One region of the Longispora sp. NPDC051575 genome, then DNA from elsewhere that is predicted to be linked to it. Evidence: riboswitches for the same ligand, from Rfam matches in the RefSeq annotation. Region 1 holds a riboswitch; each other region holds the start of a gene.
What was found. A riboswitch is a leader RNA that binds a small molecule or an ion and turns the genes downstream of it on or off. The one in region 1 is predicted to bind cyclic di-AMP.

Region 1 (7,593 bases):
GCTGCGCAACCCGGGCTGACCTCGGGTAGCGTTGCCCGCTATGAACGCAGTTCCCCCGCTCGCCAAGCAGGTTCCCACGACCCGTGTGCAGCACGGCGACTCCACGGTCGACGAGTACGCGTGGCTCCAGGACAAGACCGACCCGGACACCATCGGCTACCTGGAGGCGGAGAACGCCTTCGCCGAGCAGGCGACCGCGCACCTCGCCGGGCTCCGCGAGACGCTGTTCACCGAGCTGAAGACGCGCACCCAGGAGACGGACCTGTCGGTCCCGACCCGGCAGGGCGATTTCTGGTACTACAGCCGCACCGTCGAGGGCAAGCAGTACGGCATCCACTGCCGGGTGCCCGTCTCCGGCGACGCGGTCCCGCAGGTGTCCCCGGACGGCGCGCCGCTCCCGGGCGAGCAGGTCGTGCTCGACGAGAACGAGCTGGCCGGCGACAAGGACTTCTTCTCCCTGGGGACGTACGACCCGAGCCCCGACGGCACCCTGCTCGCGTTCTCGACGGACTACTCGGGCGACGAGCGGTACACGATGCGGGTGAAGAACCTGGTCACCGGCGAGGTGCTCCCCGACGAGATCCCGAACACCTTCCACGGTTCCGCCTGGTCGCGGGCCGGCGACGTGTTGTTCTACCTGACCGTCGACGAGGCCTGGCGCCCGCACCAGGTGTGGCGGCACACCCTGGGCTCCACCGAGCCGGACGTGCTGGTCCACCACGAGACCGACGAGAAGTTCTGGGTGAGCGTGGGCCTGACCCGGTCCGCCGACTACCTGGTCATCGACATCGGCAGCAAGATCACCAGCGAGCTGCGGTTCGTGTCCTCGGACGACCCGACGGGCGGGTTCGCGGTGTTCGGCGCGGGCCGGGTCGAGGGCGTCGAGGTGCAGATCGACCACCAGGGCGACCGCTTCTGGGTACTGCACAACCACGACGCGGAGAACTTCGTCCTCGGCTGGACCCCGGTCGACGACACGAACCAGTTCCACGAGGTGATCGGGCACCGCGAGGACACCCGGCTGCTGGACGTGCAGGCGTTCGCCGACCACGCGGTCGTGCACTTCCGCCGCGACGGCCTGACCGGTCTGCGGGTGCTGCCCAACGACGGCGAGCCGCGCGAACTGACGTTCCCCGAGCCGGTGTACGACGTGTCCCCCACCGGCAACGCGCACTACCCGGCGTCGACGTTCCGGCTGGCCTACACCTCCCTGGCCACCCCCGACTCGGTGTACGACTACACCATCGCCACCGGCGAGCTGACCCTGCTCAAGCGCCGCCCGGTGCTGGGCGACTTCGACCCGGAGCGCTACGAGCAGTTCCGCGAGTGGGCGACGGCCCCCGACGGCACCCGGGTACCCATCTCGATCATGACCTTGAAGGGTACGCCCCGGGACGGCTCGGCCCCCCTGTCGCTGTACGGCTACGGCAGCTACGAGACCAGCATCGACCCGTGGTTCTCCATCGCCCGGCTGTCCCTGGTGGACCGGGGCGTCACGTTCGCCATCGCGCACGTCCGCGGCGGCGGCGAGATGGGCCGGCACTGGTACGACGACGGCAAGCTGCTGCACAAGAAGAACACCTTCACCGACTTCGTGGCGTGCGCGCGGCACCTGGCGGCGGCCGGCTGGACGAGCCCGGAGCGCACCGTCGCCCGGGGCGCGTCGGCCGGCGGCCTGCTGATGGGCGCGATCGCGAACATCGCGCCGGAGGCGTTCGGCGGGATCGTCGCGCAGGTGCCGTTCGTGGACGCGCTGAACACGATCCTCGACCCGTCGATGCCACTGACCGTCGTGGAGTGGGACGAGTGGGGCAACCCGCTGGCCGACCCCGAGGTGTACGCGTACATGAAGTCCTACTCCCCGTACGAGAACGTCACGGCCCAGGAGTACCCGGCGCTGCTCGTGATGGCCGGGCTGAACGACCCCCGGGTCGGCGTGCACGAGGCCGCGAAGTGGGTCGCCCGGTTGCGGGTCGTCGGGCGGGGCGGTCCGGTGCTGCTCAAGACGGAGATGGGCGCGGGGCACATGGGCCCGTCGGGTCGGTACGACGTGTGGAAAGAGGAGTCGTACGTGAACGCGTGGCTGTTGGACGTGGTGGGCCTGGCGGGCTGACCGGCGACGGCCCGGCATCCTGTGCCGGGCCGGCACCTCGGGTCGGGCCAGGTCAGGCCTCGCCCAGACCACTCCCGGGGTCGGGCCGGGTGCCGGCCAGCTCCGCGGTCGGGCCGGGGCTGGGGCCGGTGCCCGTCGCGTGCGTCAGACCAGGGCCGCCAGCAGCGCCGGGTTGATGTTCCCGCCGGAGATGATCGCGACGGTCCGCCCGAGCGGCAGCTCCTCCCGGTGGTAGAGGTACGCCGCCGTGGACACCGCCCCGCTCGGCTCCGCCACCAGCCGCGCGGACCGGGCGAGCACGCCCACGGCCGCGCCGATCTCCTCCTCGGTCACGGTGACGATCGCGTCGGCCACCTCGCGGATGTGCGCGAACGTCAGCTCGGACAGCCGCGGGCTGCGCAGACCGTCGGCGATGGTCTTCTCGGTCTCCTCCAGCGGCCAGGACACGACCCGGCCGGCGGCGAGGCTCTCCCGGGCGTCGGCGGCCAGCGCGGGTTCGACGCCGATCACCTTCGCGTTCGGGGCGAGCGCGCGGATCGCGGTGCCGACCCCGGAGAGCAGACCACCTCCGCTGACGGGTACGAGCACGACCTCCACGTCCGGCAGGTCCTCGGCGATCTCCAGCCCGACGGTGCCCTGCCCGGCGATGATGTCGAAGTGGTCGAACGGCGGGATGAGCGGGTAGCCGTGCCGGGCGACGAGTTCGAGGGCCCGCGCCTCCCGTTCGCCGGGTGAGACGACGATCACATCCGCGCCGAGGTTCTGCATGCCCGCGATCTTCACCTCGGGGGTGGTGTCGGGGACGACGATGATGGCCGGCATGCCCAGTTGCCGGGCCACGTACGCGACCGCCTGGCCGTGGTTGCCCGACGAGTACGCGATGACCCCGGGCATGTCCGGGCGGATCGCGTTGCGCGCGCCACGGATCTTGAAAGCACCGATGGGCTGCAGGTTCTCCGGCTTCAGCCAGAGTGGCCGGTCGGCGTCGGCCCACGCGCACGGCACGAGTTGGGTCCGCAGCACGGTACCCGCAATGGTTGTGGCGGCTTTCTGGATGTCACCCAAGGTCACGAGCCTCATAGTCGTCAAGGTAACCACACGGCGAATTCATCGTTAGGTAGTTGGGTAGCTACCGCACGAAGTGGCATCAGCAGATAACTTGTTACCCCCCAGTCCAGCGTCTAGCCTTGGGACCGTTCGTCCGGGTACAGCGACCCGACGGGGGGAGCACCGGTCGAATGCCGCCGAGTCGCCCTGTGGCGAATCGGGGACCCACAGAGCTAGTTGGGGTGAATCCGTCACTGTTCGTAGTGGCGGTAGGGCGATCTTCCCGCCCGAACCCGTCAGCTAACCCGGTAGGCGGCTGAGGGAAGAAGGAGTCAGCAGCCCAGGTGAAATCCGTCCGCGGAGCCTATTTAGCCGTCGTCGCCGTCACCGCCTCCGTCGTGATGTCCTTCGCGGGCAGCGCGCACGCCGACGATGTCGACGAGATCGAGCGCCAGCTGGATTCCAAGTGGAGTTCGTTGGAGGGCACGATCGAGCAGTACAACAAGACTGCCGCGACGCTGAAGACCACCAAGGCCGAGGTCGAGGCCGCCTCCCTCAAGGTCAAGCCCCTCCAGGACAAGGTCGACGTCGCGTACGCGCAGATCGGCCTGATGTCCGCCGCCGCGTACAAGGGCGGCAAGGCCAGCACCGCCAACGCCCTCCTCGGCGGCGGCTCGGCGGACTCGATGCTCGAACAGCTGACCCTCCTCGACGCGATCAGCGCGTCGGAGCAGAAGCAGATCGACGAGCTGAACCGGCTCAAGGCTCCCCTCGACGCCGAGAAGAAGAAGATCCAGGCCCTGCTGGACTCGCAGCAGAAGATGGAGTCCGAGCTCTCCGCCAAGAAGGTCTCGATCACCGGCGAGATGGACGCCCTCCAGGCCCAGCGGACCGCCGCGTACAAGGACCGGGCGAGCCGCAACGGCACCCGGATCGACTACGTGCCGCCGTTCATCCCGGGCCCGCCCGGCAAGGCGGTCACCTTCGCGATGGCCCAGATCGGCAAGCCGTACGTGTGGGCCGCCGGCGGTCCGGACGCCTACGACTGCTCCGGCCTGACGATGGCCGCGTGGGCCGCGGGTGGCGTGTCCATGGGGCACTACACCGGCTGGCAGCGCGACGCGTCGACCCCGATCACCCGGTCGCAGCTCCAGCCCGGTGACCTGATCTTCTACGGCGGCGACCGGCACGTGGCCCTGTACATCGGCAACAACCTGGTCGTGCACGCCCCGCAGCCCGGCCAGAACGTCAAGGTCGAGGGCGTGGACATGGGTGGGGACACCCCGACCGCCTACGCCCGGCCCAAGTACGCGCGCTGACACCCCCCTGCGAACGGCCCGCCCTCCGAGTGGAGGACGGGCCGTTCGTGTGTCCGGGGACCGGCTCCGGCCCGGTCGCCGCGCTGGTTCCGCTGATCGGGGCGGGCCGACCGCCGGCCTCCGCGGATCAGTAGCGGGTGCCCTCGGGGGTCGGCAGGGTGTCGAGGTCCGCGAGGTCCTCGGCGGTGAGGACGAGATCCGCCGCCGCCGCGTTCTCCTCCAGGTAGGAGATCCGCTTGGTGCCCGGGATCGGCACCACCTGCTCGCCCTGCGCGAGGGTCCACGCGAGCGCCACCTGACCGGGCTTCGCGCCGTGCCGGTCGGCGATCACCCGGACCGCGTCGACCAGCTTCTGGTTGGCGGCCATCAGCTCGGCCGAGAACCGGGGCATCAGCCGGCGGCGGTCGCCCTCCTCCAGGTCGTCGAGGCTGGCGAGCGCGCCGGTCAGGTAGCCCCGGCCGAGCGGGGAGAACGGGATGAACGCGGCCCCGTTGGCCTTCGTCCAGGGCAGGACCTCGTCGAGGTAGTCCCGGGTCCACAGCGACAGTTCGGACTGGATGCTGGCGACCGGGTGCACGGCGTGCGCGCGGGCGGCCTCCTCGGCGGTCACCTCGGACAGCCCCAGGTACCGGACCTTGCCGGCCTCGACCTGCTCGGCGAACGCGCCCCAGGACTCCTCGATCGGCACGGCCGGGTCGACGCGGTGCATCTGGTACAGGTCGATGTGGTCGACGCCGAGCCGCTTCAGGGACGCGTCGACCGCCGCCCGGATGTGCTCGGGGCGGCCGTCGGGCTTCATCGCGGCGGGGAACGGGGCGGGGACCAGCCCGGCCTTGGTGGCGAGGACGACCTCGTCGCGGCGGCCGGCCAGCGCGCGGCCGACGAGCTCCTCGTTGTCGTACGGCCCGTAGATGTCGGCCGTGTCGATCAGGGTCACGCCGAGGTCGATGGCCCGGTGGATGACCTTGATGTGCTCGTCGGGCGACTGGGTCCCCGTCGAGTACGCCCAGGTCATGCCCATGCAGCCGAGGCCGACCGCGCCCACGGTCAGGTCGGTGGTGCCCAGGGTGCGCTGCTGCATCAGTACTCTCCCAGCTATCAGTGTTCTGATTGTTCTGGGGCCGAGACTATCAGAGCACTGATAGTGTGCCAACCATGCAACTCGGGATGTTCGTACGCAGGCTGGAGCAGACGCTGACCGCCGCCAAGGCCGACGCGTTCCGGGAGACCGGGCTGACCGTGCCGCAGCACCTCGCGTTACTGGTGCTCGCGGCCTCGCCCAACAACTTCTCGGCCGCCCAGCTCGCCCGGGTGTGCCTGGTGACCCCGCAGACCATGTCCACGATCACCGCGAACCTGCTGGCCAAGGGCCTGATCGAGAAGCACCGGTCGGACGTGCACTCCCAGGTGCTGGTGCTGAAGGCCACGCCGGCCGGACTGGAGCTGCTGGAGCGGGCCGAGCCGGGGAACCTGGCCGTGGAGGCGCGGTTGATCTCGGGGTTCACGACGGAGGAGCAGGAGAAGTTCCGGGAGTTCCTGATCCGGGCGCTCAGCGCGCTGACCGACCCGCCCGGGTCCCAGACCGAGGCCTGAAGACGACGGGTACGGCCGGGAGCGGGCCCGGGACCTCGGACTAGCTGACCGGAAGCACCGTGCCCGAACCGGTGACGCCGCCGTGCAGCTCCAACCGGGTCAGCTTCGCGCCCTTGGGGATGTCGAACACGACGATGCCGGTGGCCGTCGTACCCGCCGGGATCTCCTTGACGAGTGCCTGGTTCGCGCCGTTGGCGTAGACCCCGGCCACCGGGTCGCTGCGGACCTCGGCCCCGGCGTCGGTGAACGCGCGCTGCAGGGAGTCGGTGAACAGCTGGCCCCCGGCGGCGGTGTTCTTCACCCCGAGCGTGACCAGGCAGAACTGCCCCTGGGGGGTCTTGGTCAGCGCGTCGGCCCCGACCTTCTCGACCCCGCACTCGACCTTGTCCGCGGTGAACTCGAAGCCGGCGTCCCGGACCGGGCCCGTGGCCGACGGGGTCGGCTGGGCGACCTTCTTGTCCTCGTCCTTGCCGCCTGTGGACAACACCAGGACACCGACGCCGATCACGAGGAGTAGCGCGGCGATGCCCAGCGCGAGCGGCAGCTTGCTCTTGTTCGCCATGCGCCCGAGCCTACGTTCGACCTGCGGTTATCCACAGGTTATCCACAAGGAAGAGAGGTTACCCACAGGGTTGTCCACAACTTATCCACAGGTTGTGCACAGGGTTATCCACAGGCTCTGTGCACAACCCGGCTACGCCCTGTGGACAACCACGGGCCTGTGGACAACGCGCGGCGGAGCTCCCCGACCTGTGGACAACGGGCCACGGCGGCCTGTGGACTACGGCCCGGTCGGGTCCTCGTCCGGGGCGAACGTCTAGGGGAAGATCACCCGGGCGATGCCGGTCAGCTCCTTGGCCGCGATCTCCTCCCGGGTGAGGAACAGCATCGCCTGCCCCTCCCCGACCACCACCTCGTCCTGGGTCGCCTCGGTGGTGCCGGAGAAGATGTGGAACCGCACCCCGACCCCGTCGGTCGCGCCGAGTTCGACGACCCGGACGGCCTTGAGGTACGCGACGAGGCCGGTCTCCTCGTACAGCTCGCGCTGGGCGGCGAGCAGCGGGGTCTCGCCCGGCTCCAGCCGGCCGCCGGGGGGCGTCCACTGGCCCGGAGACACCGGCGCGTCCTCGGTGCGGTGCTGCATGAGCACCCGACCGGCGGGATCGGTGAGGACGATGACGGCCACCTCGCGAGTGATCTCCATGCCGTGAGGCTAGAGCCTCGGGTCCGTGGTGTCCGGTTGGGGGCCGACGCGCACAGCATGCCGGCACGGTTGGCGGGGCGGACCGGCCCGGGACGACGGGACCGCGACCGGCCAACGCCACGGAACCCGGGCCGGGCGTCGGCGACCGGCCCCGGAAACGGAGGCGTCCCGGTGGCCGCCCGTCACGGGCCTGCCACCGGGACGCCCCGGGAAGACGAACGCTAGGCGCGGACGATCAGCCGCCGCCGGTACGCCCAGCCGACCAGGACCCCGCCCAGCAGGAGGAGCCCGGCGCCCACCGGGATCAGCGTCGACCA
Region 2 (7,593 bases), on a different contig from region 1:
GAAGGTGCTCGCGGACGGCGAGCTCGCGGCGGTCCGGGCCGCCGAGGACCCGCGCGCGGCGTTCATCCGGCAGTGGGTGCGCAAGGAGGCCCTGATCAAGGTGGGCGCGGCGAGCCTGGGGCGGCTGCGGGACACCGACCTGTCGGCGCTGCCGGCGGACGTTCCGGCCGGTACCCGGCAGGTGGTCCGATTCGCACCGTGGCACGTGCTGGACTGGCTCGATCCCGCGCACCGCTTCGGTTTCGCCGCCGTCAGCGCCCGCGAACCGAGGCTGCTCACCCCGGGCTGACCGCCCACCTACCCGTGCTCCCGAGCTCCAAACGTGTGCCCCGCAACAATCTGGTCACGGCCGCGTGTCGCAGTCGCCCACCCGGGCACGAACCGGGACGCTCGGCGGCATGGTGATGGGTCCGACGCACGCAATGTCCGGGGCCGCCGCGTGGCTGGCGGGTTCGTGGGCGCTCGGTGAGTTCATGAACATCCACCAGCGCCCCGCCGAACTGGTCGTCGGAGCCGCCGTCTGCGCCGGCGCCGCACTGCTGCCCGACCTGGACTGCTCGGGCCGGGTCACCGCCAACAAGGGCGGCGCGACCGTGGCCCGCACCTTCGGGGTCGCGTCGCTGTTCCTCGCCGAGTGCGTGGAGAAGTTCGCCCTCGCCGTCTACACCGTCACCCGGGCCAAACACGACCCGAAGCGCAAGAACGGCCACCGCACCCTCACGCACACCTGGGTCTTCAACGTGGCCCTGGGCGGCCTGGTCGCGTTCCTCGCCGGGCACTGGGGCAAGCCGTTCGTGATCGGGCTGCTGTTCTTCACCCTCGGGCTCGCGATCCGGGGCCTGCTGGCCGACTGGGCGAAGGAGCGCGGCTGGATCGTGGTGACCCTGCTGTCGGCCGGCGCCGCGTACGGGGCGTGGCTGTGGCTGCCCGCCGACCGGGGCTTCCCGCTGCTCGGGCTCGCCATCGCGTTCGGCGGCGTCATCCACACCCTCGGCGACATGATCACCAGGGCCGGCTGCCCCGTCCTGTGGCCGCTGCCGCTGGCCGGCCGGGTGTGGCGCGAGATCGGCGTACCGAATTTTATGGCCGTCCAGGTGAACGGCGGGTTCGAACGAGGTTTCCTCCGCCCGTTTTTTGTGATCGTGGCCGGACTCGCCGGAATTCTTCTGGCGGTGCCCGACATCCTCGACCACCTGCGATGATGTGCCCATGTGGGTCAAGGACATCCTGGGCGACGCCTACGAGGCGCGCACCCTGCCGCTGCCGGACGACGAGAACGGCGAGCTGGTCGCGACGCTCGTCCGCCGTCGGGCCGGCCAGTCCACCCGGGCGGTGCTCTACGTCCACGGGTACAACGACTACTTCTTCCAGACCCACCTGGCCGACTTCTTCGTCAGCCTCGGCTACACCTTCTACGCGATCGACCTGAGGCGCAGCGGCCGCAGCCTGCGCCCCGGCCAGACGCCGTCCATGGTGGACAGCGTCGCGGAGTACTTCGTCGAGCTCGACGAGGCCGCCCGGATCATCCGCGAGGAGGACGGCCACGACATCCTGGTCGTCAACGCGCACTCCACCGGCGGCCTGACCACCTCGATGTGGGCGCACAAGCTCCAGGGCACGGGCACCATCACGGCGCTCACCCTGAACAGCCCGTTCTTCGACCTCAACGCGAACTGGTTCCTCCGCCGGGTCGCGCCGGTCGTGCTCGCCCCGATGGGCCGCCGCCAGCCGATGCGTTCCCTCCCGGCGGGCCTGAGCAGCGTGTACGGCGACAGCGTGCACGTCGACCGCAAGGGCGCCTGGAACTTCGACACCGCGTGGAAGCCGATCGAGGGCATCCCGACCCGGCTCGGCTGGCTGGTGGCGATCACGCACGCCCAGCGCCGACTGCGCAGGGGCCTCAACATCGACGTGCCGGTCCTGGTGACCGCGTCCACCGCGTCGTACAAGCGTCCCGAGTGGAGCGACGACGCCACCCGGATGGACTCGGTCCTCGACGTCGCGCACATCGCGGAGTACTCCCGCGCGCTCGGCCCCGACGTGACATTCATCGAGGTTCCTGACGGCCTGCACGATCTCGCCCTGTCGGCGGAGGAGTCCCGCCAGTTCTACTTCGACACCCTGCAGGAGTGGCTGAACGCGCACGTAGGGTAATCGGGCGGAGCCTAGACCCTCCTCTGAGCTGCGGTGCGACCGGGTGGGGCCCACGTCTGGCCCGTCACTCAGGGTTGCTATGCCCGAGATCCCAGGTAGCGTCAGTCAACGTCCGGGAGTCAGCCACCCATTGATGGGGAGCGCCGGACGGGCCGCCGAGTCATCGTGACCGGTGAGCCGGGGAACCATCGCGGAGGTGCGACTTCTCCGCCGGGGTGAATCCGCGCAGTGCGCGGTAGGGCGCAATTTCTTCCCGTCCGAACCCGTCAGCTAACCCGGTAGGCGGTGTGCTGCCCGTGTAGGCAGACGAGGGAAGAGAGTCCTCCTTGGCACCAAGTTCCGTGCCGGGGCTGCTGCGCGCCGCGCTCACTGTTGTGGGCGTCTCCGTGCTGGCCGTCTCGGCTCCGATGACCGCCGCTCAGGCCGATCCCGGTACTGACACCCAGGGCAAGATCGATCAGAACACCCGCGAGGTCACCCAGATCTCCGGTGAGTACGACAAGGTGCGCGCGACGCTGGCCAGTACCCGGCTCGTCGCCGACACCGTCGCCGCGAAGTTGGCCCCCCTCGCCGACAAGGTCGCCGCGACCGCCAACCCGCTCGGCATCGCCGCCCGGCCCACGACCTCCCTGTTCGACCAGGTCGGAGCCGCCGCCGTGGCCACCCGTCCCGCGCCGGACAGCGTCGGGGACCTCACCAGCGCCCGGGGCGAACTCGACGCCGAGAAGGCCCGCCTGGACGGCCTGATCGCCGAGCAGACGAAGCAGGAGACCACCCTGGCGGCGAAGAAGACCGCCCTGGAGGCCGCCAACGCCGAGCTGGTCAGGGCGCGCGACGAGGCGAAGGCCACCGCCGACCGGGCCAGCCGGTCCGCCGAGCGGTCCACCAGCCCGTCGAACACCTCCAACACCCCGCCGCCGAACGTCTCGGGCAAAGCGGGCGTGGCCGTGCAGTTCGCGTACGCGCAGCTCGGCAAGGCGTACGTCTACGGCGCGGCCGGCCCGGACACCTACGACTGCTCCGGTCTGACCATGCGCGCGTGGGGCGCCGCCGGCGTCGGCATCGGCGGGCACCAGACGAACGCGCAGTGGGCCGCCACCACCCGGATCGGCCGGGGCGACCTGCAGCCGGGCGACCTGGTGTTCTTCTACGGCCTGGGCCACGTGGGCATCTACGTGGGCAACAACCAGGTGATCCACGCGCCGCAGCCGGGCGAGTCGGTGAAGATCTCGAACGTCGACTCCATGGGCGGGTACGACGGCGCGGGCCGGGTCCGCGGCTAAGTAGATCCGGGCGGTTCCATTCCACAGGTGGTTTTCCCGCCATTTGTGTGCCCGGTTTCTCGAACACCGAGAAAACAGCTCATCACCTCGCGTGATGGGCTGTTTTCTTTGTGTAGTAGGCATTTCTCGAAGGTGGCACGCATCTCACAAGGCGGGTAACGTGGGCGCGGCTTGTTGCCTATGAAAGGGTCGTGCTGCGTTGACCACCGTCAGCCGGAAACCCCTCCGCGTACTGGCCATCGGCTGCCTCCTCGCCGTCGCCGCAACCCTCGGCGCCTCCCCCGCCCAGGCCGAGCCCACCCCCGCCGAGCTCGCCGCCCAGATCGACAAGGCGTCCGAGGAGCTCGAGAAGGTCATCGAGTCCTTCAACAAGGTGACCGAGCAGCTGAAGGTCACCCGCGAGTCCGTCGACAAACTGAACATCCAGCTCAAGCCGGCCCAGGACAAAGTGGACGCCGCGCGCGGCCGGATCGGCGCCGTCGCCGCCGCCGCCTACAAGGGCCAGAGCGTGTCCTCGATGAGCGCCCTGCTCAGCTCCCAGAACCCGTCGAGCCTGATGGAACAGCTCACCATCCTCGACCAGTTCGCGTACGGGCAGCAGCAGGAGATCTCGGCCTACAACCAGGCCAAGTCCGCCTACGACGGCGAGAAGACCAAGCTCGACGCCGCCCTCAACCAGCAGACCGCCCAGGAGAAGGAACTCGCCGGGCAGAAGGCGAAGATCGAGGAGGAGCTGAAGAAGCTCCAGGAGCAGCGCAAGAAGGCCGGCATCGGCCCCGGCGGCACCGTCGGCCTCCCCGCCCCGCACCTGCCGGGCACCGCGGGCAAGGCCGTCGACTTCGCGTACGGCGTCGTCGGCAAGCCCTACATCTTCAACGCCGCCGGCCCCAACGGCTACGACTGCTCGGGCCTCACCATGGCCGCGTGGAAGTCCGCCGGCGTCTCCCTGCCGCACAACGCGGCCATGCAGTGGGATGCCACGGCGCACATCCAGCGCGGCGAGCTCCAGCCCGGGGACCTGGTCTTCTCCAACGGCCTGGGCCACGTGGCGATCTACGTCGGCAACGACAAGGTGATCCACGCCCCCCAGCCGGGCCAGAACGTGATGATGGCCCCCATCACCCAGATCGGCAGCATCTACGGCTACGGCCGCGTGCGTGGGTGAGGACCCGCTGAGGACGACGCTGGCGGCGCCTCGGCGGAATTCGCAGGGCGCTGCCCTAGCGACTTCCGCCGACGCTTGCCAGCCCCGCCCTCAGCGGGCCACTTCGCCTTAGATCAAAAGATTTTTGTGGGGTACGCCTTCGCGGCGTGCCCCACTTTTGTGTGGGGGGGCTGGGAGTTACGGCGGACATGTCGTTCGGGGCTTTCTTGGCTTTCGGGTGGGTCCGGGAATGGGTTCGAGGGGAAGGGCCGGTTGTCGCAGACCGGGGGACTCGATCGGGGCGGGCACCTGTCAGGCGGACTGGGTGGGCAGGTGTAGTTCGGCTACGGGCTGGTTGCCGCTGAGTTCGCCGGTCGGGTGGAAGCCCAGGCGCAGGTAGAAGTCGCGGGGGCCGTCGTCGTCGGGCGCGTAGGTGACGGTGGCCCGGGAGCCGCCCCGGCGGCGGATCTCGTCGCACACGGCGCGGACGGCGAACCGGCCGTAGCCGTGGCCCTGGTGGTCGGCGGCGATGTTCAGGCGCCACAGGCCGGAGCGGAGCAGGTCGGGCGGGTCGGTGTCGTAGAAGTGGACGTCGAAGAAGGCCATCACGAAGCCGACCGGCTGGTCCCCGTCGAGGATCAGGCGGGGCCAGGCGATGTCGGGGTGCACGTACGCCTCCGCGAGGGACCGGGCGACCGACTCGACGAACCGTTCCTGGCCGGCCCGCACCGTGACCGCGCAGGCCGCGTCGACGTTGTCGGCGGTGATCTTCTCTAGGCGGAGCGCGGAGGTCATCCGGGCACCCTACCCACGGCCGCCGGCCCCGGTCGACCGGAAAACAGCCCCTGCTGTGCCCCCTCACCAGGAGCAGGCGGCCGAGAGCCCGACGGGGTATGGGCGGTCGGATGGCCAGCCCCCGGGTGGTCAGGGGGCGGACTGGTAGGAGACCCGGATCCGGACGTAGTAGGGGGCGGTGTGCAGGTTGATCTCGTCGAACACCACGTAGGAGACGGCGTTGGGGCTGGTGGACTCGCGGCGGCAGTACCGGTCACCGGGGTTGATCGGGTATTCCGGCATGGTCAGCTTGATGGCCTGGTAGACGTCGCCGGGGCGGTCTGCGGCGGCCAGGCAGTCCTGGAAGGTGGGGCGGTGGTTCGCGACCCGGGTGTCGGCCCAGCCGTAGTAGTAGAGCTGGACGTCGTTGGGCTTGAAGTACATCATCCCGGCCGCCCCGGTCTGTTTGGTCGGCGCCGCCTGGCCACCGTGCCAGTCCACCCCCTCCAGGTCGTACAGGGTGAAGGCCGTCTCCGCCGTCTGCTGGTCCGGCTGGGGCTCCGGGCGCGGCTGCGGCGAGGGCACGACGCTCGGGCCGGGGGTGGTCCGCACCGGGAGCGGTCCGGCGGTCCGGGCCGGGGTCGTGGCCGGCCGCTGTCCCGGGTCCCCGCCGCCCGGGTCGACGGGCAGGGTGCCGACCCCCGGTCCCTGGGCGGTCCCGCCCGGGGTCGGCGCGAGGGCGGCTGTCGACGGGCCGGACCCCGCTCCCGGCTGCCGGCCGGCCTGGCCGCCGCCCCGGTTGAGGTGCAGGACGACGAGCACGACGAGTACCAGCGCCGCGATCACGGCCAGGGCGAGGACGGCCAGTCCGGTGGACCGCACGATGTGCACGTTGTTGGTGCCGTGGTCGTTGGCGGTGAAGTGGAAGTCCCCGCGCGGCACCGACGGCCGGACCGTTCCGGACCGCTCGCCGGCCGGAATGCCTCCCGTGCCGCCTCCGGCATGTGTGCCACCCGTCACGGCCCCGGCCGACGCACCCGCCGCCGTGCTGCCCACGGCCGCGCCTGCCCACCCCGGCACGGTTCCGGTTCCGGTTCCGGTTCCGGTTCCGGTTCCGGTTCCGGTTCCGGTTCCGGTTCCGGTTCCGGTTCCGGCGGAAGGGTCTCCCGCGCTGGTCACGCCGCCAACTCCGGCCCCAAGCGCCCCACCGGCGGGGTCTCCGGCACGCACCGCCGCCGCCTGCCGGAGGCGCTGATATCCCTGGTCACCGAGGCCGATCAGCGCGCAGAACACGCTGATCACCCCGGACAGCGTGCTGGCCCGGGTCGTGTCGAGGAGGGCGAACACGGCGGCCAGTCCCGCCAGGGCCGCACACCCCACCCAGGGTGCGATCCGGAGCCACTTCCGCATCCCTCCATGATGGATCACGCCCCCGCCGACCCCGCTGTCATCTTCCAGACCGCCAGGCCGGGCCGGGCGTCCGCACAGCCCGCCCCGGCGACAACCACCGACCCGGTCCGGCCAAACGAGCGCGACGGCTCCCCCACCACACGCCACCCCTGCCGGGCACGGCCAGGCCGCCCCCGACGGCCCGCTGCCCGCACACACGAAAGGGACCCCCGGCCAACCGGCCCGGAGCCCCTCCGTTCTGACGCCTACCCGCGCCACCTACGCCGCGACGGACATACCCTCCGCCCGGGCCAGCTCACGCAGCCGGCCGAGCGCCTGGATCTCCAGCTGCCGGATCCGCTCCCGGGAGAGCGAGAACCGCTGGGCGACCTCGGTGAGCGAGTGCTCGCGGCCGTCCTCCAGGCCGTAGCGGGCCCGGACGATGCCGGCGGACCGGTCGTCGAGGTGGCCGATCATGGAGTCGATCCGTTCGCGCTCGAGGCCGGCGAGGACGATGTCCTCGGGGCTGGGCGCGTCGGAGTCGGACACCAGGTCGCCGAGGCTCGTGTCGCCGTCGTCGCCGACGGGGGTGTCCAGGGACACGGTGTCCTGCGACCAGCGCTTGAGCTCGTTGACGCGCTCGACGGGGACGCCGAGGGCGTTGGCGAGCTGCTCGACCTCGGGCTCGCCGCCCAGCTCGCGGGTGAGCTGGCGGGCCATGCTGCGCATCCGGTTGACGTCCTCGACCAGGTGGACGGGGAGTCGGACGGTGCGCTCCTGCTGGGCGATGGCCCGGCTGATGGCCTGGCGGATCCACCACGTCGCGTACGTGGAGAACTTGAAGCCCTT
Region 3 (7,593 bases), on a different contig from region 1:
GACGGTTTGGCGCCCATCGGCGACGGTGACCGAGGCGGCGTCGGCCGGGGCGAGGGCCGCGGTCACGGGTTGCGGGCTCAGGCCCATCACGCGCGAGAGGTTGGAGGCCGCCAACGGCGAACCCATCAATTCCAGACCACCATTCAGCGTGTACAGGCCGAGCGCCACGACGATGAGGCCGGTGGCCATTGCGAGCCTGCCGCGCCAGGCTGTGGCCGCGCGGCGGGCCAGGTAGCCGAGCAGGGCGAACAGGGGGCTGGTCCCGGCGACGAACACGGCCATGATGGCGGCCCCGGCCAGCGGCGACCCAGACGTGAGTGCGAGGGCTTCCACCGACAGGGTGACCCCGCACGGCACCGCCACGGTGGCCAGCCCCAGCAGGGTGGGTGCGAACATCGACGCCGAACGGGCCCGGCCGCGCACGAACCGCGACCAGGACGCCGGTACCTCGATGACCAGGCCCTTGAAGCCGGGGACTCCGAGCTGGGCGAGCCCGAACGCCACGACGAGCACACCGGCGGCGACCTGGGCCATGGTGCGCAGCCCGACGGACAGTTGCACCACCGAGCCCAACGCGCCCAGTGCGGCGCCGAGCAGGGCGTGGGAGACGAGCTTGCCGGCCAGGAACCCGCCGACCGGGGCGAGGTCATCGCCGAGGCGGGCCCACCCGGTGCGCGGGGCGGGTACCGGATGAGACAGGTCCTTGTTCTTGGCTGTGATGGCGGTGGTGATCGCGGTGGCGCTACGTTGCCGGGCCACCAGCCCGGCGAGAAGTCCGCCCTGGACGGCGGCGCACGACACGCCACCGGCGAACAGGCCGGTGATGAGAACAGCGGTGAGGTTCACGGATGAAAGCTCCTTGGGCAGGATGGGACGAAGACCGACCCGGACCCCGGGTGTTCAGAGATCCGGGTGCACGCCGCGCGGGGCGTGCTGGGGACGGACTCGTCCTACGTGCGCAGGATGCAGAGCTGGGCCAACACGGGTCGGGGCCGGCGGGAACGCCGCCAGATGGGCGGCCCGGTGGCAGCGGGCACGAGGATCGCACCCGTCCCAGGGGGTTGTCCGAGTGCGAGGACAACCAGGACGGCCGTCAGGAAGACCAGGCACGCGCCGGCCAGCATCGCCCAGCCGCCGGACGTGCCGTCGGTGGCCGCCGCCACGATCGCGAGCGGCCACGCGACGGGCGTCGCATCGTCAATGCCTGAGACCGCGTCGGACATGTTGTGGCCGGCCATCGTGTCGCCCGTGCTGTGCGGCACGGGCAGATGGGTCATCGTGGCGTCGCCGCACTGGATACCGTGTGAGAGGGCGACGCTGGTCACCACGGCAGCCAGCACGACAAGCCGCGCGAGGCGGACTCGCGCGGCCCGGCGCCATCCGGAGGCTACGGCCACGCCCGACAGCCTACTGCCGCCACTGTTGCGCGGGGAATCATCCGATATGCCAGGGTTCATGCTGCTCAGGGTGTCGGGCTGACTGTTGGGCCGGGCACCGCAACAGCGCATGTGCCTTCCGCGTCGATGGTCACCGTCGCGGTCAGGGTGGCCCCTGCCGTCACGGTGACGGTCGCACCGCAGACCTCCTCCAGCGGCCCGAGCCCCTTCTCCCCCGTCGTCGGGCAGACGTCGGCGCAGGCACGGTGCCAGGCGATGACCCTGTACTTGCCTGCCGTCAGCTCCTTGGTCAGGGTGATCGGTCCCTGAGGGAAGGCCGCCTCGGTCAATGGCTTGGCGTCGGGCGTCTCGACGCGCGCGTACCAGGCGGTGCGCGCCGGAGCCGCGCCGCTCTGGTTGATAACGAGCGTTCCGGAGGTGCCGCGCGGGGCAGGCGCCGCGCTCGATGCGATCGCGGCCGACGGTCGGGGTGATGGCGGTTGCCCGCCGCAGCCTGCCAGGAGCAGGGCCGCGACGGGCACCAGAAGGACGACGGATCTCATGACGCCCAGGTGATGATGGTGACGGTGTTGCCGGTGCGGATCGACGTCGTCGAGGGCGCGGCGGCCTTGAACGCGGCGTCGGAGTGGCCGTAGATCGCGGCGAGCTGGTTGAAGTCGTGGGCGTTGGGGTGCTGGTTGGTGGACCAGTCCCGCGTGTAGTCCATGCAGGTGCCCAGGTTGGCGTTGGTCATGTCCTCGTCCTGGTGGCCCAGGCCGAAGTCGTGGCCGACCTCCTGGCACATGACGCCCTGGCGCTCGGCGGCGCTGCGGCCGGCCTCGTAGGTGTCGTTCATCTTGGCGCTGGCCTGGTTGATGTGCGTGCCACCGGAGTCGGTGTCGATCGAGGCCAGCCCGGCCCAGCCGTTGTTGCCGTAGGCGTAGTTGCACACCCGGATCGCGCCGGCCGGCATGACGCAGCGACGCCGTGTCGTGCTGGACGTGCCGCCCGCCACGACCGTGTTCTGCAGGTACGGGCTGGCGTTCCAGTCCGCGTTGGCGGTGGACAGGGCGCCGGCCCAGTCAGACGTCACGCTGGAGTAGATCGTCAGCCGGGCCTCGCCGGAGCGCGACCAGTGGTAGCTGCCCCAGCTGTGGTCGGCCTGCGCCGGCGTGGCGGTGAATCCGACGATCGCCGAGGCGGCTGCCAGGGCGATCGCGAGGGGTCGGATACGCATGAGTTGTCTCCCCAAAACCAGACTCGCTTCGATGCGAGGTTGCCAGGGACGCTACTACCGCAGCTAGTAGGTGAGAAGATCGACTTTGTAGCTCCACCTACTACGGAAAGTAGTATTTAAGGTGAAGTGGGGCCTAACATGAGGCGCAGTTAAGCAATCCATAACCATCGCTGTTTCCGCTCGCGCCGCAGCACCGCTCTCGCGGCAGCTCACTCCGACGACATGGTGAATTCGCAACTCGCGGGCGCCCACCTGGAGGCCCGTCGGCGGCGCGCGGCACCCCGGGCCGGTCCTACGGTTCAGCGGATGGAGACGTGCACGTGGTCGGTGTGCTCAGCGGACGGGCCGCCGTAGCCCGAATAGGACCGCCAGCCGGTGCCCGGCATCCAGATCTGGCGGTACCAGATGACGTAGAGCACCGCCAACCGGTCGGCGTTGGCGATGTACCAGGCCGCGAGCCGGTTGCCGTACTCTCGGTCGCCTCCGGTCGCCGCTCCCGAGAAGCCCCCGACCGCCGCAGCCCAGTCACACGCCCGCCCACGGGGATGCTCGTAGCCGTCCTCCATCGAGCGGTAGCAGCCCACGAAACGGGTGAACCCGGCCTTCCTCGTCTCGTTGTAGGCGTGCAGGGTGCGCGGCGACAGACAACCCCCCGTCGAGGGATCCCGCACCGTGCAGCCCTCCGAGGAGAAACTGCCGTCCGGGTTGCGCGGTGCGGGTGTCGCGTTGGCCGGCAGATCGCCGAAGCCGAGAGTCGGGTCCCCACCGCCGGCCTTGCGCAACGCCTTGAGCGCGTCATCCTGACGCGTCCTGAGCGCCTTGAGCTGCGTCTCCTGCTCCAGGATCGCGGCGTCGAGGTCCTTGCGCTGCTGGTCGAGCTCGGCCTGAGCCGCGGTGAACGCGCTCACCGCGGCGGCGTCGCGCTCCGACAGGTAGCGCATCGTCGCGGCCGACTGCAGGAATCCGTCGAGCGAGCCGCTGTTGAGCAGGATCTGCGCCTGGCCCGTCCCAGCGCTCTTGTACTGGGCCGCGGCGAGCAGCCCGACTGCCGCGCTCAACCCTGCCACCTTGGCCTGGGTAGCGGTGATCTGACCGGACAGTTCGCCCTGGCGCTTCTTGGCGTTGGCGATCGCGGTCCTGGCGTCCTGGTACCCCTGCGAGGCGGCAGACAGCGCGTCGCGCAGTTCCTTCGTCCCACCCTCCGGTTCGGCGCGAACCGGCGTGGCGATCAGCACGGCGGCCATGATGACTGCGGTCACGAACGCCACGCGGCGTGTTGACGGTGACAAGACAGCATGAACCTTTCTTCCTCGACCGCCTACCAGGTCAGCTGACGGATTCGGGCGGGAAGAGCGCCCTACCGCAGGGCCCTGAGCTGGGCCCGGCGGATTCACCCCACGTACCTTGGGTCCCCGGCTCGCCCAACTGGGCGACTCGGCGGTGACGACCGGCGTCATCCCTTCGGGTGACAAACAGCCGGCCGACTGAACGCCGATACTAGGACAGGTAGTAGCCGCCGGCAACCTGTCGCACGGCGGTGCCATGCAAGGAAGACCAGCACCACTACCCATAGTCAATACGCAGAAACACGGAGCGGGCATGGACCGCCGAGCCTCGCCCGCGAAAGGCTGAAGGCCTGCGCTCCGGTCTGGGGCGAGTCGATCCGTCACGATGACACCCCGTCGACCTTGGGGACGCAACAGTGACCGCCCGGCTCTACTTCGCCCGTTGACGTGGGACGTTTCACCTAATCTGAGCGATTCCGATGCGAGGTGCCGGCTGCCTGAGGGGTCAGACGGCCTGCCCAGCTCGGGCCGGAGGGCACTGGCGGAGTCTGCGGAGCGCGGCGCACCGTGGAGGTGACCGGTTTGATTCGGAGGTGGGCGTGATGATGTACGGCGATGGCTGGGGCATGGGTTGGATGCTGATCATGCTGGTGCTGTGGGGTGTTCTGACTGCTGGTGTCGTCTGGGTGGCCGTGCGCTGGGCACAGGGCTCCGCGAGTCGGGGCGGAGGCCCGGTTCAACAGGCGTCGGCACTGGAGATTCTTGATCGGCGTTTCGCCGCCGGGGAGATCGATGCCGCGTCTTACGACGAGGCGCGGGTCCGGCTGGCCGGCCCTGGGCCGGGTCGGCCGTGAAGTCGTCGGCGATCCGGGCTCCGCGATGATCGTCGCTGCGGTGTCATGAGCTCCTGAAGGAGACGGTTGCGATGAACACTTTCGACTTCGGCGTCGTGGCCGCCGCTGTGGCGCTCATTGGCGTGTTGGGTTGGTTCTTCTTCGGAAAGCGGGCGGTGCGGGACGCGTCGGTGGCCGGCGGGGTGCAGCGGATCGAGGTGACCGTGCGGGGCGGCTACCAGCCGGACGTGATCCGGGTCCGCCAGAATGTGCCCCTGGAGATCGTCTTCGACCGGCGGGAGTCAGGTGACTGCACCTCGCGGGTGGTGTTCGCCGACCTCGGCGTCAGCGCGGCGCTGCCGGCGTTCGCCCGCACGACGGTGCGGCTGACCCCGGTCAAGGCCGGCACGGTGGGCTTCGCGTGTGGCATGAACATGATCCACGGCCGGCTGCTGGTCGAACCCGGCGACAGCCCGGAAGCCACAACCACAGAGGTGCTCCCGGCGGCGGTCCTGCCCGAGGCGGCAGCCGATGTCGAGGATACCCAGGTGGCCGAACGGCGGGCCGAGGTCACGGACCTGAACCGCCGGGTCGCCGTCGGGACCGTGCTGACCGCGCCGGTGCTGTTCGCGGTGATGGCGCACGAGGTGTTCGGGGCCGGCTGGGTGCCGGGGTTGCTGCTCGACCGGTGGCTGCAACTCGCGCTGATCACACCGGTGATGTTCTACACCGGCTGGCCGATCCACCGCACCGGCTGGCTGACGTTGCGCAACCGGGCCGCGGACATGAACAGCCTGATCACGCTAGGCACCACCGCCGCATACGTGTTCAGCCTGCTGGTCACGCTCGCGCCGGAGGCGCTGCCGGCCAACGCGCGGGAAGTGTACTTCGAGGCCGTCGGCGTCATCCTCACCCTGATTCTGCTGGGCCGGTTGCTGGAGGCCCGCGCCAAGGCCGGTACCGGTGAGGCGATCCGGGCCCTGCTGGGTTTGCGGGCCCGCACGGCCCGGGTGGTGCGCGACGGCACGGAGGTCGACGTGTCGGTCGAGGACGTGACGGTGGGCGACGAGGTCGTCATCCGGCCCGGGGAGAAGATCCCCGTGGACGCGGTGGTGGTGTCGGGCTCCTCCGCGGTGGACGAGTCGATGGTCACCGGGGAACCGATGCCCGTCACCAAACGCGCCGGCGACACCGTCGTCGGGGCGACCGTCAACGGGACCGGGTCGCTGCGGGTGCGGGCCGCGAAGGTCGGGGCGGACTCGATGCTCGCCCAGATCATCCGGCTCGTGCAGCAGGCCCAGGCGTCCAAAGCCCCCATCCAGCGCCTGGCCGATGCGATCTCCGCCTACTTCGTGCCGGTCGTCATCGCGGTGGCGATCGCCACGTTCGCCATCTGGTTCGTCGCAGGGCCGCCACCGGCGCTGACCGTCGCCCTGGTGTCAGCCGTGTCGGTGTTGATCATCGCCTGTCCGTGCGCGCTGGGCCTGGCGACCCCACTGTCCATCATGGTCGGCACCGGCAAGGGCGCCCGGGCCGGAATCCTGATCCGCTCCGCCGAGGCACTGGAGACCGCGCACCGGCTCAACACGATCGTGCTGGACAAGACCGGCACCGTCACCGCCGGCAAGCCGGTCCTCACCGACGTGCGCCCCGCCGGCGACCTGACCGAGGCCGAATTACTGGAGCTGGTCGCCGCCGCCGAGGCCGACAGCGAACACCCCCTGGCTGCGGCGATCGTGGCCGGCGCCCGCGCCCGGAGCCTGGCCCTCCCAGAGGTGACCGGGTTCGACTCGATCACCGGCAAGGGCGTCCGCGCCACGGTCGCCGGCCGGGAGGTGCTGGTCGGCAATGTCCGGCTGCTCGCCGACGCTGGCATCGACACCACGGCCCTGGCGTCGCACGCCGCGGAGCTGTCCGGGGCGGGCAAGACCGCAGTGTTCGCCGCCGTCGACGGCCGGCCGGCCGGGGTGATCGCCGTCGCCGACACTGTGAAAGCCGACTCCGGGGCGGCCATCGCTGCGCTGGAGAAACTCGGTGTCGAGGTGGTCATGCTCACCGGCGACAACCAGCGCACCGCCGCCGCGATCGCAGCCCAGGTCGGAGTGCGCCGAGTACTGGCAGAGGTGCTGCCCGAACACAAGGCCGACGAGATCCGCCGGCTGCAGGCCGAGGGCCGACGGGTTGGCATGGTCGGCGACGGCATCAACGACGCCCCCGCCCTGGCCGCCGCCGATGTGGGCCTGGCCATCGGCACGGGCACCGACGTCGCGATCGAGGCCGCCGACATTACCCTCATCTCCGGATCCCTGACCGGCGTGGTCACCGCGATCAGGCTGTCACGGGCCACGATGCGCAACATCCGGCAGAACCTGTTCTTCGCCCTCATTTACAACGCCCTGGGCATCCCCGTCGCCGCCGGGGTGCTCTATCCCCTGTGGGGGCTGAGGCTGAGCCCAATGTTGGCCGCCGCCGCTATGGCCCTGTCGTCGTTGTCGGTCGTCGCCAACGCCAGCCGGCTACGCCGCTGGCGAGCCACACCGCTGCCTGCCACGACCGTGCCCCTTGTCCAGCCGCACGTCGAGACCCGGGAGCCAGCAATCATGGAACAGGTCGTTGCCGTGACGGATCCGGTGTGTGGCATGCCTGTCGACCCGGTCGGCGCCATCGGCCGCACCATCGGCGCGGAGACCTTCTACTTCTGCTCGCCCCACTGCGCCGCCGCATTCGACGCCGACCACGACCGGTGGCTGACCAGACCCGCCCGGTGACGGGACCTTCGCCGGCCGGGGGGCGGGCCGGCCGGCCCTGCACGGCTCCGGCGAACGCGAGCACCGTGAGGGCGCAGGTACGACGCGTGATAG
Region 4 (7,593 bases), on a different contig from region 1:
CTCGCCCTGGTCTTCGGGGTGTGGGTCGACCGGGTCCGGCGGCGACCGGTGATGCTCGGCGCGAACGCGGTCCGGCTGGTCCTGCTGGCCCTGATCCCGGCGCTGGCCGCGCTGGACGTGCTGCGGATGACCCCGCTGCTGCTGATCGCCTGCGCGATCGGCGTCGCGTCGGTGCTGTTCGACGTGAGCTGGATGTCCTATGTGCCGACCCTGGTCCGCGACCCGGCGCACTACGTCGAGGCCGGCGCGAAGATGGGGGTCAGCTCCTCGGCCGCCGACGTGGCCGGCCCCGGGCTGGCCGGCGCCCTGGTCAGCGCCGTGACCGCCCCGGTGGCGCTGGTCGTCGACGCGTGCTCCTACCTGGCGTCCGTGGTCTCGCTGCTCCTGATCCGCACCCCCGAACCGCGCCCCGCACCCGCCGGGCGGCGCCGGCTCGGCCCGGAACTCCGCGAGGGCCTGGCCTGGGTGTTCGGCGACCCGGTGCTGCGAGCCCTGGCCCTCGTCGGGTTCTGCTGCAACTTCTCCCTGGTCACGGTATGGACCATGTTCCTGCTGTACGGCACGCACGACCTGGGCCTGAACGCAGCCACGCTCGGCGGGGTCTTCGCGACCGCCTCCGTCGGCGGCCTGATCGGGGCGACCATCTCCCGGCGGGTGATCCGGCGCTTCCCCCTGGGCAGGGTCTACCTCGTCGCCCAGTCGGCGCTGGTCCTCGGCCCCGCGCTGATCCCGCTCGCCGCCGGCCCCCGGCCGGTGATGGTGGCCCTGTTCGTGGCGTCGTTCTTCCTGACGTACCTGGGGCTCGGCGTCGCCGGGGTGATCATCGTGAGCCTGCGGCAGACCGCCACCCCGCAGTCGATGATGGGCCGGATGACGGCCGTGTTCCGGACCCTGCTGTTCGGCGGCGGCGCCCTCGGCGGGTTGGCGGCCGGGCTGCTGTCCGGCGCGATCGGGGCCCGGGGCGCGCTGACCGTCGCGGCGGTGGCGTCCGCGCTGGTGGTGATCGCGTTGGTGGTGTCGCCGGTCAGCCGGCTGCGGGAACTGCCGGAACCCCGGGGCGGGTGACACCCGGCTGAGCGGGGGCGTCCGCGCGGGCTGCGACGGGCGGCCGCCCCGCGCTCCCGACGGCCGGGCGCCCGCGCCCCGCGCCCACACGGACCCGGCGGGGTGGCGCGCGGTGGCCATACTGGGCCCGTGACGAAGCGGCGCGCGTACCGGATGGTCGACGAGGAACGGATCGACGGCACCTGGCGGCCCGTCTTCGTCCGCAACGGCGACACCTATTTCCTCACCGACCTCATCGTGTACGCCGACGGGGTCGTCGAGTGCTGGGGCCTGCTCACCCTCGACGAGCTCCGCGCGAAACTCGACTCCGGCTGGATCACGGTCACGCCCCGCGACGGCGCGCGGGCCTCCGCGTTCGAGTTGGCCACCTGGGAGTTCGCCCACTCCTACGACCAGCTGACCGCCGACGACCTGTTCGCCGAGGTCCGCAACGAGATGGACCGGCTCGCCGGCCGGCCCACCGCCGAGGCCCGGTGCGACGAGGCCGTGGAGGTGTTCCGCCGCGCGCCCACCGAGGAGAACCGGTCCGCCCTGCGCGAGGCGTACCTGGCGGTGCCGGAACACGAGCGGATGTACCTGGGCGACATGGACGTCAAGGACTGGCCGTACCGGGCGCTGACCACCCCGGCCGGCGAGCCCCTCGACGGCGACGGCGACCCGGTGACCGCCGAGGACCACGCGGAGGCGCTGGAGTTCTTCGCCGACCGGGCCCGGGCCGCCGACGAGGCGGACACCCGGCGGCACGCGGACGGCCCCGCCGGGGCCGGGCAGCCGACCGTCGTGCTGGACACCGTCTTCGGGAGCTGGCCGGGGCCGCCGAGCGTGCACGTGCTGCGCGCGGAGTACCCGGCGCCGGTCGAGGTCGGCGGGCACACGTACCCGACCCTCAGCCGGGCGTACCTGGCCCTGGCCGCCGCCGATCCCGGGGTGCGCGACGCGATCCGGGGCGCGCGCAGCGACTGGGACGCCCGGAGGCTGCTCGCGGCCGGCGGGCATCGTCCGGAGTGGACGGTGGCGCGGGAGGCGGTGGTGGCCGAGCTGCACCGGGCGCGGTGCCGGCAGCACCCGGAGCTGGCGGAGGTGCTGCTGGCGACGGGCGACGCCCGGATCGAGTACCGGGGCACGGACTCCGGGTTCCTCGACGCCCGGGACCGGATGGGCCGCGTCCTCGAACAGGTCCGCTCCGAACTCGCGGCGGCCCGCGCGGGCCTGCTCTGACGGGTTCGCCCACGCGGGCCTGCCCTGCCCGGGAGCCGCCCCGCACGGTCGGCAGCCCCCACCCCGCGCGGACCCGCCGCCGGGACCCGCGCCCGCTATCGGCGGCGGTGCCGCGCCCGGGCCCTAGACTGACCGGATGCTGCGTCCCTTCCGGCAGGTCGACGTCTTCACCACCACCCCGTACCAGGGCAATCCCGTCGCCGTGGTCCTCGACGCCACCGGCCTGACCACGGAGCAGATGCACCGGTTCGCGCACTGGACGAACCTGTCCGAGACGACCTTCGTGCTGCCGCCGAGCACCCCGGACGCCGACTACCGGGTGCGGATCTTCACGCCGACCGAGGAGCTGCCCTTCGCCGGGCATCCGACCCTGGGCACGTGCCACGCGTGGCTGTCGGCGGGCGGTACCCCTGGATCCGAGGTCGTGGTGCAGGAATGTGGGGCCGGCCTGGTCAGAGTGCGCCGCACGGCCGACGGCCTCGCGTTCGCCGCGCCGCCGCTGGTGCGTTCCGGACCGGTCGACGAGGCTCTGGTCGTGCGGATCGCGGGCCTGCTCGGCCTGGACCGGTCGGCGGTCGTGGACGCCGAGTGGGTGGACAACGGGCCCGGCTGGGTGGCGGTGCTGCTCGCCGACGCGGCGGCGGTCGCGGCGGTGCGCCCGACGGCGGTGGATCTCGACCTCGGCGTGGTGGGCCTGCACCCGCCCGGTTCGCCGGCCGCGCTGGAGGTCCGCGCGTTCTTCCCGAAGGACGGCGCGACGGTCGAGGACCCGGTGACCGGCAGCCTGAACGCCTCCGTCGCGGGGTGGCTGCTGCGCACCGGCCGGATCACCGCGCCCTATGTCGCGAGCCAGGGCGCGGCGCTCGGCCGGGCCGGCAGGGTGCACGTCAGCGTCGACGCCGACGGCGCGCTCTGGGTGGCCGGCGGCACGGTGACCTGCGTGACAGGCGAGGTCAACCTCTAAAACCCGACTTTTCGGGTACGCGGGGCGCACAGCCGTCCGGGCCGGCCGCCTCGCCCGTACCCGCCGCGCGGGTCGGCTGCCACGGACCCGGCGGCGGTCGGGACGTCGGTGGCCCTTCCGCGCGCGGCGTGCCGCACGGCCGGCCGGCCCCCGTGTGGGCGGGGACCGGGCTTCCGTAGCGTGTGCCCGTGCAGATGGTGATCGCGGTGGCGCTGCTGGTGGGAGTGCTGGGCTTCGCGGTGGCCGCGCCGGCCCGGCTGCCGGAGGTGCTGGTCGCGGGCCCGGCGGCGGCCCTCGCGGTGCTCCTCGGACTGGTGTCGCCCGGCGCCGCGTGGGCGGAGATCGTGGCGCTGGCCCCGACGGTCGGCTTCCTGGCGGCGGTCCTGGTCCTGGCGCACCTGGCCGACACGGCGGGCGTCTTCCGGTACGCGGGCGCGCTCGCGGCCCGGCTCGGCGGCGGTACCCCCCAGCGGTTGCTCGGGGTGGTGTTTCTGATCGCCGCCCTGGTCACGGCGGTGCTGAGCCTGGACGCGACGGTGGTGCTGCTGACCCCGGTGGTGTTCGCGACGACGGCGGCGGTCGGGGTCCGGGCCCGCCCGCACGTGTACGCCTGCACCCACCTGGCGAACTCCGCCTCGCTCCTGCTGCCGGTGTCGAACCTGACGAACCTGCTCGCCTTCGCGGCCACCGGGCTGACGTTCGCCGGGTTCGCCGGGCTGATGGCGCTGCCGTGGCTGGCGGTGATCGGCACCGAGTACCTGGTGTTCCGCCGGTTCTTCGCCGCTGACCTGGGCACCCCCGCGCAGCCGGTGCCCGTGCCCGCCGCGCCCGCCCCGCGCTACGCCCTCGCGGTGCTGGCCCTGACCCTGGCGGGCTTCGCCGTCGCCGAGCCGCTGGGCGTGCACCCGGCCTGGACCGCCGCCGGGGGAGCGGTCCTGCTGGCCCTGCCGGAGCTGCGCCGGGCCCCGCGCCGGCTCGGCCGGATCCTGGCCGAGACCAACCCGGCGTTCTGCGGGTTCGTGCTGGCCCTGGGCGTGGTGGTGCTCGCGGTCCGCCGGCACGGCCTGGGCGCGCTGCTCGACGGCCTGGTCCCCGGGCACGGCGACCTGCTGGGCCTGCTGTCCGTCGCCGCCCTCGCGGCGGTGCTGGCGAACCTGGTCAACAACCTGCCGGCGACCCTGGTGCTGGTGCCCGCCGTCGCGCACTCGCCGGGCCTGGTGCTCGCGGTGCTGATCGGCGTGAACGTCGGCCCGAACCTCACGTACGTCGGGTCGCTGGCCACCCTGCTGTGGCGGCGGATCCTGCACGCGCACGACGCCCGGCCCACCGCGACGGAGTTCCTCCGGCTCGGGGCGCTGACCGTACCGGCGTGTCTGGCCTCGGGGGTGGTCGCGCTGTGGCTGGGGCTGCGACTGTGGGGGGTATGAGGATTCTCGTCTGGCTCACCGAGGGCACGTGGCCGGCCTGCGTCGACGCGGCGGCCGACCTGGCGCCGCCGGGCGCGGACATCACACTCCTGCACGTCACGGACCCGGGCGTGGCCGAGAGCCTGCACGGCGCGTTCCTGGGCCGGCTGGGCCGGGGCGGGCACGGCACCGACCCCGGGGACACGGTCGAGGCGGCGGTCCGGGCCGCCGAACGCACCCTGCTGGACGCGGCCGTGGCCCGGTTGGGCCGCCCGGCGCACACCGCCGCCACGTCCGGCCGGGCCGAGCGGCTGGTGGTCGAGGCGTGCGAGGCGGCGGACCTGCTGATCCTGGCCCGGGACGGCGACCACTCCCGGCCCGGGCCGGGCAGCCTGGGGCCGGCGACCCGGTTCGTGGTGGACCACGCGCCGTGCCGGGTGCTGCTGCTGTGGCCGGACGCGGCGACGTCCCCGCGGCTGCTCCCGCCGGCCGGGTAGGCCCGCCGGGTACCGGTCTGCTCGGATTGTCGCTCTGTGTGACGACCCACCCTCCACTGTGTGTGATTGAACGGCCGGTAGTTGCCGAGAGTCACGCTCTGTCCTAGCATCGGCGTGCAGACGACCGGCCTTCGCCGCCGACGGGTGGCACCGGGAGTCACCGCCGAGTCACCCTCCGGGGTGAGCCGGGGACCCAAGGTACGTGGGGTGAATCCGCCCGGCTCCTCTGTGGAGGGCCGGCCGGTAGGGCGCTCTTCCCGCCCGAATCCGTCAGCTGACCTGGTAGGCGGGTACGGGAGAAGGGTTCTGTCTGTCTTGTCCGTCTTAGTACGCCGTGCCGCCCTGACAGTCGTCGCCGTCGCCGCCACCGTGCTGGTCGCGATCACCCCCGCCCAGGCCGAGCCCGAGGGGGGCACGAAGCCACTGCGCGACGCGCTCCGGGCCGCCTCCCAGGGGTACCAGGACGCGCGCACCGCGATCGCCAACGCCAAGAAGCGCGAGGGCGAACTGTCCGAGGAGATCCTCGCCTCCCAGGCCAGGGTGGCCGACCTGAGCGCGGCGGTGGGCCGGCTGGCCGCGGCGCAGTACCGGGGCGGCTCGTCGGCCCAGCTCCAGGCGCTGCTGTCCAGCGGGTCGCCGGAGAGTTTCCTGGACACGGCGGCGACGGTGCGCTACCTGTCCGAGCGCGACGGGGCCCAGGTCACCGCGCTCAAGGCCGCCCAGGCCACCCTCGCCCGGCAGCGCAAGGACCTCGACGCGGCGATCCTCGAACAGGAGAACCAGCTCAAGGAGCTGCGCAAACGCCAGGACGAGGCGCTCAAGGCGCTGCGCTCGGCCGGCGGCGGCGACCCGACCCTCGGCTTCGGCGACCTGCCGGCCAACGCGACCCCCGCGCCGCGCAACCCCGACGGCAGCTTCCCGTCCGAGGGCTGCTCCGTGAAGGACCCGACCACCAGCGGCTGCCTGTCGCCGCGCACCCTGCACGCGTACAACGAGACGAAGAAGGCGAACTTCGACCACTACGTGTCCTGCTACCGCTCGGCCGAGGACGGCGGGGAGCACCCGCGCGGCAAGGCCTGCGACTGGTCCTCGGCCGCGAAGGGCTTCGGCGGGATGGCGGTCGGCGCGGAGAAGGACTACGGGAACAAGCTCGCCGCCTGGTACATCGCCAACGCGGACCGGCTCGGGGTGCTCTACGTCATCTGGTTCCGCCAGATCTGGATGCCGGGCACGGGCTGGCGCTCGTACTTCGGCAGCGGGGACCCCTCGTCGGAGCACACGAACCACGTGCACCTGTCGATGCGCTGACCACCTCGCGGTCGGGCCGGCCCCGCCCTGACCGACCGCGTGTCGGCCCGCCCGTGCGGGCGGCGGGCACCGTAGGGGTACCCGCCGCCCGGATCTCAGCCGCAGTTGGCGGTGATCGTGGCGACCACGGAGGTCGTGTCGTTGATGCGGCGGTAGGTGTTCGGGGCCGTACCGACGCAGGTGTAGCTCGTGGAATTCCAGTTGCTCGACACCGTCGTCCAACTGCCGGTGGCGGGGTCCAGCCGCTGGAGTCGGACGTAGATGTCGCGCTCGTCGCCGCTGTCGCAGATCATGTAGGCCCCGGCGCTGAGGTACGTCCCATCGTCGGTGAGGTAGTACTTGGTCCGGCACGTCGGGTAGGCCTGGGCGGGCACGCTTGCGGCGAGGCTGACGCCGGTGGTCGCGAGGGCGAACGCGGCGGCGAGGGTCGTCCTGAGAATGCGTGACATGGGTGCTTCTCCTTCGGGAGAGGGGCGGGTTGGCCGGCGGGTACCCCTGTGGTGCCCGCCGCCGGGGTTCAGCCGCAGTTGGCCGTGATCGTCCGCACCACGCTGGTCGTGTCGTTGATGCTGCGGTAGGTGTTCGTGGCCGTGCCGACACAGGTGTAGCTGGTGGTCTCCCAGTAGCTCGACACGGTCGTCCAGGCGCCGGTGGTCGGGTTCAGGCGCTGGAGCGAGACGTAGATCTGGCGCTCGGGGAGCCCGTCGTAGCAGATCATCCACGCTTCCGCGCCGATCGAGGTCCCGTGGTCGCTGAGGAAGTACGCGACCCTGCACGGCGGGGCGGCCTGGGCCGGGGCGGTGGCGGCGAGGCTGACGCCGGTGGCGGCGAGGGCGAACGTGGCGGCGAGGGCCGTCCTGAGTAGTCGTGACATGGGTGCTTCTCCTTTGGGAGAGGGAGAGGCGACCGTAACAGTCTACATTAGACAGTGTCTATAGATGTCGATGCCTTCGTCCCTCGGCCCACTGGGTCCCACGAGGCGAGCGTCGCGTGGATGTCCTGGCCAGGGGCGCGTCCTGCGTGATCACCAGCGAGTCCGGCGTCGGGAACCGGACCGTCAGGTTCAGGCCGCCCGCTGGCCGGGCCCCGGCGGGCCGCCGACAGGGGCCGGGCCATGGCGCGGGCCACAGACCCT

Region 2: it holds a riboswitch for cyclic di-AMP, as region 1 does, so the genes downstream of both, AB0M43_RS24210 (NlpC/P60 family protein) here and AB0M43_RS14970 (NlpC/P60 family protein) in region 1, are expected to answer to the same signal.
Region 3: it holds a riboswitch for cyclic di-AMP, as region 1 does, so the genes downstream of both, AB0M43_RS21305 (hypothetical protein) here and AB0M43_RS14970 (NlpC/P60 family protein) in region 1, are expected to answer to the same signal.
Region 4: it holds a riboswitch for cyclic di-AMP, as region 1 does, so the genes downstream of both, AB0M43_RS11180 (hypothetical protein) here and AB0M43_RS14970 (NlpC/P60 family protein) in region 1, are expected to answer to the same signal.

What each region holds. Positions count from the first base shown of each region.
Region 1 is NZ_JBFAZP010000005.1:114,179-121,771, reverse strand. It holds gene AB0M43_RS14985 (SpoIIE family protein phosphatase) at 1-19, shown strand, start outside; gene AB0M43_RS14980 (S9 family peptidase) at 41-2,113, shown strand; gene AB0M43_RS14975 (threonine/serine dehydratase) at 2,258-3,193, opposite strand; cyclic di-AMP (ydaO/yuaA leader) riboswitch at 3,346-3,490, shown strand; gene AB0M43_RS14970 (NlpC/P60 family protein) at 3,505-4,479, shown strand; gene AB0M43_RS14965 (aldo/keto reductase) at 4,607-5,560, opposite strand; gene AB0M43_RS14960 (MarR family transcriptional regulator) at 5,635-6,072, shown strand; gene AB0M43_RS14955 (DUF4352 domain-containing protein) at 6,113-6,634, opposite strand; gene AB0M43_RS14950 (NUDIX domain-containing protein) at 6,890-7,276, opposite strand; gene AB0M43_RS14945 (GEVED domain-containing protein) at 7,498-7,593, opposite strand, start outside.
Region 2 is NZ_JBFAZP010000008.1:11,078-18,670, reverse strand. It holds gene AB0M43_RS24225 (4'-phosphopantetheinyl transferase superfamily protein) at 1-289, shown strand, start outside; gene AB0M43_RS24220 (metal-dependent hydrolase) at 402-1,202, shown strand; gene AB0M43_RS24215 (alpha/beta hydrolase) at 1,210-2,154, shown strand; cyclic di-AMP (ydaO/yuaA leader) riboswitch at 2,308-2,439, shown strand; gene AB0M43_RS24210 (NlpC/P60 family protein) at 2,481-3,437, shown strand; gene AB0M43_RS24205 (NlpC/P60 family protein) at 3,637-4,602, shown strand; gene AB0M43_RS24200 (GNAT family N-acetyltransferase) at 4,894-5,376, opposite strand; gene AB0M43_RS24195 (hypothetical protein) at 5,506-6,765, opposite strand; gene AB0M43_RS24190 (sigma-70 family RNA polymerase sigma factor) at 7,024-7,593, opposite strand, start outside.
Region 3 is NZ_JBFAZP010000007.1:108,688-116,280, reverse strand. It holds gene AB0M43_RS21325 (sulfite exporter TauE/SafE family protein) at 1-846, opposite strand, end outside; gene AB0M43_RS21320 (hypothetical protein) at 951-1,397, opposite strand; gene AB0M43_RS21315 (hypothetical protein) at 1,463-1,939, opposite strand; gene AB0M43_RS21310 (hypothetical protein) at 1,936-2,613, opposite strand; gene AB0M43_RS21305 (hypothetical protein) at 2,913-3,881, opposite strand; cyclic di-AMP (ydaO/yuaA leader) riboswitch at 3,914-4,063, opposite strand; gene AB0M43_RS21300 (SHOCT domain-containing protein) at 4,502-4,753, shown strand; gene AB0M43_RS21295 (heavy metal translocating P-type ATPase) at 4,825-7,500, shown strand.
Region 4 is NZ_JBFAZP010000004.1:32,900-40,492, reverse strand. It holds gene AB0M43_RS11205 (MFS transporter) at 1-1,065, shown strand, start outside; gene AB0M43_RS11200 (NADAR family protein) at 1,195-2,283, shown strand; gene AB0M43_RS11195 (PhzF family phenazine biosynthesis protein) at 2,420-3,247, shown strand; gene AB0M43_RS11190 (ArsB/NhaD family transporter) at 3,436-4,674, shown strand; gene AB0M43_RS11185 (universal stress protein) at 4,671-5,150, shown strand; cyclic di-AMP (ydaO/yuaA leader) riboswitch at 5,302-5,454, shown strand; gene AB0M43_RS11180 (hypothetical protein) at 5,466-6,458, shown strand; gene AB0M43_RS11175 (hypothetical protein) at 6,554-6,907, opposite strand; gene AB0M43_RS11170 (hypothetical protein) at 6,976-7,332, opposite strand.